2 regions of the Thioclava sp. ISO4 genome follow, and region 2 is predicted to be linked to the other one. Evidence: riboswitches for the same ligand, from Rfam matches in the RefSeq annotation. Region 2 holds a riboswitch; the other holds the start of a gene.
What was found. A riboswitch is a leader RNA that binds a small molecule or an ion and turns the genes downstream of it on or off. The one in region 2 is predicted to bind thiamine pyrophosphate.

Region 1: it holds a riboswitch for thiamine pyrophosphate, as region 2 does, so the genes downstream of both, thiB (thiamine ABC transporter substrate binding subunit) here and thiM (hydroxyethylthiazole kinase) in region 2, are expected to answer to the same signal.

Annotation. Positions count from the first base shown of each region.
Region 1 covers NZ_CM176571.1:3,330,571-3,333,970, forward strand. Annotated here, with positions in the region: gene AC2TZ7_RS16315 (thiamine/thiamine pyrophosphate ABC transporter permease ThiP) at 1-242, opposite strand, end outside; gene thiB (thiamine ABC transporter substrate binding subunit) at 218-1,210, opposite strand; TPP riboswitch at 1,247-1,353, opposite strand; gene AC2TZ7_RS16325 (DUF4139 domain-containing protein) at 1,528-3,129, shown strand; gene AC2TZ7_RS16330 (hypothetical protein) at 3,176-3,400, opposite strand, start outside.
Region 2 covers NZ_CM176571.1:3,182,437-3,185,836, forward strand. Annotated here, with positions in the region: gene AC2TZ7_RS15590 (dihydrofolate reductase family protein) at 1-210, shown strand, start outside; gene AC2TZ7_RS15595 (MFS transporter) at 212-1,564, shown strand; TPP riboswitch at 1,642-1,736, shown strand; gene thiM (hydroxyethylthiazole kinase) at 1,799-2,587, shown strand; gene thiE (thiamine phosphate synthase) at 2,584-3,195, shown strand; gene thiD (bifunctional hydroxymethylpyrimidine kinase/phosphomethylpyrimidine kinase) at 3,192-3,400, shown strand, end outside.

The DNA of each region.
Region 1 (3,400 bases), 150 kb from region 2:
AAGCGGCGCCGGTGCAGCGCCCGCGCGACGGGGATCGCCAGCGCGCAGGAGATCAGCGCCGAGGCCGCCGCCTGCCAAAGCGTGAAGCGGATCGCGGCGAGGTCGGTCTCGCGCAGTCCCGTCAGCCCGCCCGCTCGCAGCGTCACCGCAGCCAATGTGCCAAGGACGAGCGCGGTCAAAGCCGCACCCGCCAGCACCGCCCAGAGGGGCGCGCGTCTTATTTGGAGAAGGCGCGTTGCCATTCGTCCAGCGCCGGACCGCGCAGTTTCTCGGCCTCGGCCTCACCCAGATAGAGCGTCTTGTCGGGCATCGGCAGGTTCTGGAACACCTCAGGCAGCTGATCGTGGGGCAGCTTCGCCGGGAAGGACCAATTCGCCGTCGCGATCATGCCCTGAAAATCGGGGCTGAGCACGTAATCGAGGAATTTCTGCGCCAGTTCCGGGTGCTTCGAGGTCTTGAGCTGCGCGACCAGCTCGGGGGTGAAGTAGTGCCCCTCGGGGAAGATCGCCGCGACTTTGCTGTCATCCTTCTCCGCCATGATGTGGTAGGCGGGCGAGGTGACGTAGCTGAGCACCATATCCGCCTCGCCATCGGTGAACATGCCGTAGGCCTCGGACCAGCCCGGCGTCACGGTCAGCACCTTGGGCGCGATCTTCGTCCAGGCCTCCTCGGCCTTGTCGCCATAGATGTCCTTCACCCACAAGAGCAGCGACAGACCCGCGACCGAGCTGCGCGGATCCTCGATGACGATCTTGTAGGCGTCGTCGGGCGCATCGAGCAGGTCCTGGAAGCTCGCGGGCGGGTTCTTCAGCTTGGTCTTGTCATAGACGAAAGCCAGCTCCGACCAGTCGAAGGGCAGGAAGATCGGATCGTCCCATTTGACCGGCATGGTCAGATCGGAGGTGTCTTCGTTATGCGGGGCGAACAGGCCCGTGGCGCGCGCCTTCGCGGTCACGTCGGTGTTCAGACCGATCGCGATATCGGCGGAGGTCTTGTCGCCTTCGAGCAGGATACGCGGCAGCACATCGCCCGCCACGAATTTCAGATCGCAATCGCAACTCGCCTCGAACCCCTTCTCGATCGCGGGGCCGGGGCCCCATTCGCTCGTGAAATAATCGGGCGCGTAGACGGTGAGTACGGGCTTGTCCTCGGCCGCCGCCATCGTGGCGATCAGGCTCAGGGCTCCCGCAAGCATCAGGTGGGTTTTCATGCCTCACTCCTTGGGCTTGCCGGACGGAGTGGGGCCGGGAGATCCGGCTACCTTCCCTCCGCCGGTCTTAACCGGTTCAGGTTCAACGGGTTCGCGTGGATCGCATCTCAGCCAGCCTTGCGCTGGCACCCCGAGGTAGGGCGCAACGTAAGCGCGCGCGGCTGCGGACGCAAGGGCAAGCAGGCACAGCGTCCCTGCCCCGCGCCCCGGACCCTCTGGCGAGTTCCCGCCAGTCGCGAGCCGCGCCGAATTTCAATGGCTTGCAACTGCGCGCGGGGCGACGCAGGCTCGATCTGGTACGGATTTGGGAGGAACCGATGCGCATCACCCTGACGGCGGCCCTGCTGGCCGCGACCGCCCTGCCCGCCTTGGCCGACACGATCGAGGCGCCGGGCAAGATCACCGCCGTGACGCTATTCCCGCGCGGCGCGCAGGTGGTGCGGCAGGTGACGCTGGACGCCCCCGAGGGCAGCCATGACCTGCTGGTGCCGGGTTTTCCCGAAGGCACCGACATCTCGACGCTGCGGGTGTCGGGTGACGGTGTGCAGATCGGCGCGGTGAGCCTGATCTCCGGACGCGCGCCCGCCGTCGGCGATGGCGAGAGCGCGGCGGTGAAATCCGCGCGGGATCGGTTGGCCTCCGCGAAGGAAGCGCTGGCGGAACAGCAGGACTCGGTGGCGACGATCAGGGCCAAGGCGCAGGCCGCGCGCGACCAGATCACCTATCTCAAGAACACCGACTCGCAGGTTACCGCACCCGAACAGCTGCGCGCACTGGCGCAGATGGTGGAGGATCAAATCCTCTCCGCCTCTGAGCGCGCGATTACCGCTGAAGCCGAGGCGCGTCGCGCGGAAGCCGCGCTCGACCCCGCGAAAGAGGCGGTGAAGCAGGCGCAGACGGCGCTCGATGCGCTGCTGAACCCGGCGCAGGATCGTGACGTGCTGAGCGCCAAGGTGCAGGGTTCGGGCACGCTGACGATCACTTCCTACGTCCAGAATGCGGGCTGGCAGCCCTCCTATGATCTGCGGCTCGACCGCGACAAGGGGGCGGTGGACATGGAGCGGTTCGTCTCGGTCCATCAGGACACGGGCGAGGATTGGCGCGGCGTCGATCTGACCCTCTCGACGGCACGTCCCGGCGGACGGGCGGAGCCCGGCGAGGTCTATCCGCGGCTGGCCCGGATCGGTGATCCCGACGCGCCGCCCACGCCGGTCCCGATGAAGCGCTCCCTCGCCGCGTCTGGCGCTGCGCCCGAGCCGATGATGGAGGCCGCGATCAGCGACCGCGCCGAGATGCAGATGCAGGGCGAGACGGTGACCTACCATTACCCGAGCGCGGTGGACCTGCGCGACGGAGTGGACGATCTGCGCCTGAGCCTCGATTCCAAGACCCTGCCGATGGATGTCTTCGCCGAGGCCGCGCCGCTGACCGATCCGCAGGCCTATCGCGTGGCCGAGGGCAAGAACGCGACCGGCGAGATCCTGTTGCCCGGCCCCGCGAACCTCTATGCCGATGGCGCGCTGGTCGGCCAGTCGCATCTGCCGATGGTCGCGGCGGGTGACGATCTGACGCTTGGCTTCGGGCCGATCGAAGGCATTCGCGTGGACCGCCGGGTGCCCGACACGATGGAGGGCGATAGCGGCTTCATCTCGAAATCCAATGAGCGCCGCGAGGTGGTCGAGATCGAGGTGAAGAACCTCACCGACAAAGGCTGGCCGATGCGGGTGATCGACCGGGTGCCCTATTCCGAACAGGAGGACCTGAAGATCACGACCAAGGCGACCCCGCCCGCGAGCGAGAGCGATTACGACCATCGCCGCGGCGTGCTCGCATGGCGCTTCGATCTGGGCGCGGGCGAGACCAAGACGATCCGCACCGAGACCACGCTCAGCTGGCCCACCGATCAGGTCCTGCGCTAAGGCAAGGCTGCGCGAACAGCCCCGCGCGCGGCGAAGGCCCGCGTGATCAGGCCGCGTTTCGCGGATCGGCCGCAGCCCGCAGTTTCGCGAGCAGCGACGGCGACAGGCGCAGGAACCCGCGCGCGGGCGGCTCGGCCTTCGGCACCTCGGGAGGCTGCGCCTTTGCACCGCCGGTCTTCTCTGTCGCCTCGGGCGTCTTCTCCCCCGGCGCGGCTTGCGGCCCCGCCGCCTGCGCGGCCTGCGCTGCCGCATATTCGGCGGCAGCCGCCCG
Region 2 (3,400 bases):
GGCGGCGGCACGCTGAACGGCACTTTCCTCGCCAAGGGGCTGATCGACGCGACCAGCACCCTGATCCTGCCGGTGATCGACGGCAATAGCGGCGCGCCTGCGATCTACGAACAGGGCACCGGCCCCGCGCAATCGCTGGAGCTGGTGCAGACCGAGACGCTGGAGAACGGTGTCGTCTGGCTCCGCCACCGCGTGAGCAAGGACAGCTGAGATGCCCGTCACTCCGAAAGCCCCGCTCGCCATCGTGGCGCTTGCGACCATGCTATCACTCGTCGTCTTCACCCTGCCGCTGACCACGCTCGAGGCGATGACCGCCGCGCTCGGGCTTGGCCCCGCGCAGCAGGCGTGGATCATGTCGGGGATGCCGCTTGGGGCGGCCTGCGGGCTTCTGATCGCCGGGGCCTTCGGAGATACGCTGGGGCGCAGGCGGACTTTCGTGGGCGGGCTGTGGCTCACCGCGCTCGCTTCCGTTGCCGCCGCACTCGCGCCGACCGGTTTGTTCCTGATCGTCGCGCGTGTCGTGCAGGGGCTCGGCAGCGCCGGTATCATGGCCTGCGGCCTCGGGCTTCTGGGCCAGATCTACGAGGGCGAGCCACGCCGCCGCGCCGCCGCGATCTGGGCCGCGGGCCTTGGCGCGGGCGTGGCGCTGGGGCCGATCCTTGCCGCTGCGCTGCTGCCGATTGGCGGCTGGCCCGCAGGGCATTGGGCGATCGCGCTTGCGGCGACCACCCTTGCGCTGAGCGCCTCGGCCCGCCTGCCCGAGAGCCCGCGCAGCCCGCATAAGGTCGACCTCACGGGCGGCCTTTTACTGATGCTCGGCCTCGGCTGCCTGCTCTCGGCCCTGACCGAGCTGCGGCTGGGCGCCTTCGCCGTGGTGGGCTTGCTCGTGTTGGGCGCGCTGGCCTTTCTGACCCTTTTCCTGCGCACCGAACGCCGGGACCCGAACCCGATCCTGCGGCTCGACCTCTTCGCCCATGCGCCCTTCACCGGCGCGACCCTCGCGGCGTTTGCCTCGGGCGCGGGCGTGCTCGCGCTGATGTCTCTGGTGCCGATCGTGCTGGTGCGCGGCATGGGCCAGACACCGCTCACGGCCGCTTTCGTCCTGCTCGCATGGTCGGCCCTGACCGTGATCGCCGCGCTCAACGCGCATCGCTTGCCCGCGCGCTGGACCTCGCGCCAGCGCGTGATCGGCGGGATCGTCGGCTGCGGGCTCGGGCAGGCCCTAATGCTGCTCGCGACACCTGCGGCGAGTTGGGCGATCCTCGTGCCGGGGCTGCTGATCGCCGGGGTTGCGAACGGTATCCTGAACGCCGCGCTGGGCCATGAGGCGGTGCAATCCGTGCCGCCCGAGCGCGCCGCGATGGGCTCGGCGGCCAACAATACCGCGCGCTATCTCGGCTCCGCCCTCGGGATCGCCTTGATCTCGGTGCTGATTGCCGGACGCGATGGCGAGCGGTTCTTCGCAGGCTGGCATGAGGCGGTGGTGATGACCGTTCTGTTCAGCGCCTTGGGCGTGCTGTTCATGCTCGGCGCACCAAGGCTTGGAAAACAGCGCGCCGGTTGATGGCGCGAACCCGTCGCAAAACACCGACCTCGCCTGACCCGGCTTGACGGGCGGCTCGGAGGGTGTCACCTCTTTGCACGAAGCGACAGGGGCGCTCGGGCAACCGGGCTGAGACGAACCCTTAGAACCTGAACCGGATAATGCCGGCGGAGGGAGGCGCGTGAGACGGTCAGGCGCGTTCCCGCCTTTTGCCCCCTCGCACTCCTCTTGCTGCCCGCAGCCAAGGAGAGTGCGATGGAAGACCCCGGACAATATCTCGCAAAGATGCGGCAGACCGCGCCGCTCGTTCACAACATCACCAATTACGTCGCGATGAACGTGATGGCGAATGTGCTGCTGGCCTCGGGCGCTTCGCCCGCGATGGTCCATGCGCGCGAGGAGGCCGCCGAGTTCGCCGGTCTCGCGCAGGCGCTCAGCATCAATATCGGCACGGTGTCGCCCGCTTGGGCCGAGGCGATGGAGGCGGCGGCCACGGTCGCGCGCGCGCAGGGCATCCCGTGGGTGCTCGATCCGGTCGCGGTCGGCGCGACGGATTATCGGCGCGCGCTTGGTGCGCACCTCGTGGACCTGCGCCCGACGGTGATCCGCGGCAACGCCTCGGAGATCCTTGCGCTTGCGGGGGAGGCCGGCGCGGGGAAAGGGGCGGATTCCACCGAGAGCGTCGAGACCGCGGAAAGCGCCGCGCGGGCCTTGGCCCGTGTGAGCGGCGCCGTAGTGGCGGTGACCGGCGCGGTGGATTTCGTGACTGACGGCACGCAGGCCGCGCGGATTGCGAATGGCCATGCGATGATGCCCCGCGTGACCGCTTTGGGCTGTTCGCTCACCGGTGTCGTCGCCGCCTTTCTGGCAGGCCAGCCCCGGTTCGAGGCGGTCGTCGCGGCGCTCGCCTATTTCGGGCTCGCCGGGGAGCGCGCGGGCGCGACCGCCCAAGGTCCGGGCAGCTTTCAGGTCGCCTTCCTCGATGCGCTCCATGCGATTGACGCCGAGGCGCTGAGCGCCGGCGCGCGGATCGACCCCGCATGATCCCGCCCATCTGTTTCGTCACCGACCCGGACGCCCCGCAGCCCGTGATCGCGCAGGCTATCGCGGCGGCTGAGGGCGGCGCGGGCTGGGTGCAGCTGCGCGACAAGACGCTCCCTGATGCGGAATTCGCAGCGCTCGCCCGGACGCTGATCGCGGCGCTTGCGCCCCACGATGTCCCGCTGATCGTGAATGACCGGGTCGCGGTGGCCATCGAGATCGGCGCCGCCGGGCTGCATATCGGCCAGAGCGATGGCGATCCGGTCGCGATCCGCCGCCGGATCGGGCCCGAGATGCTCCTTGGCCTCTCGATCGAGACCGAGGCGCAGATCGGCGCCGTGCCTGCCGGCGTCGATTATCTCGGCGTCGGCCCGATCCATGCGACCGGCTCGAAGCCCGACCACGCCGCCCCGATCGGCCATGCGGGCTTTGCCGCGATCGTCGCACGCACGGACCTCCCCTGTCTCGCGATCGGCGGGATCACCGCCACCGATGCGCCCGCGATCCGCGCGGCCGGCGGTGCCGGTCTTGCCGTGATTTCCGCCATCTCGCGCGCGCCTGACATGGCGCGCGCCACCCGAACCCTGCGCAGCGCATGGAGCGACCTATGATCCCGAATATTCTCACCATCGCTGGCTCCGACCCATCGGGCGGGGCGGGCATTCAGGCCGATATCAAGGCGATCTCCGCCAATGGCGGCTATGCGATGAGCGTGATCACCGCGCTGACTGCGCAGAATACGCGCGGCGTGCAGGCGGTCAGCCTGTGTGATACCGGGCTGATCGCGGCTCAGATGACGTCGCTGCGCGACGACAT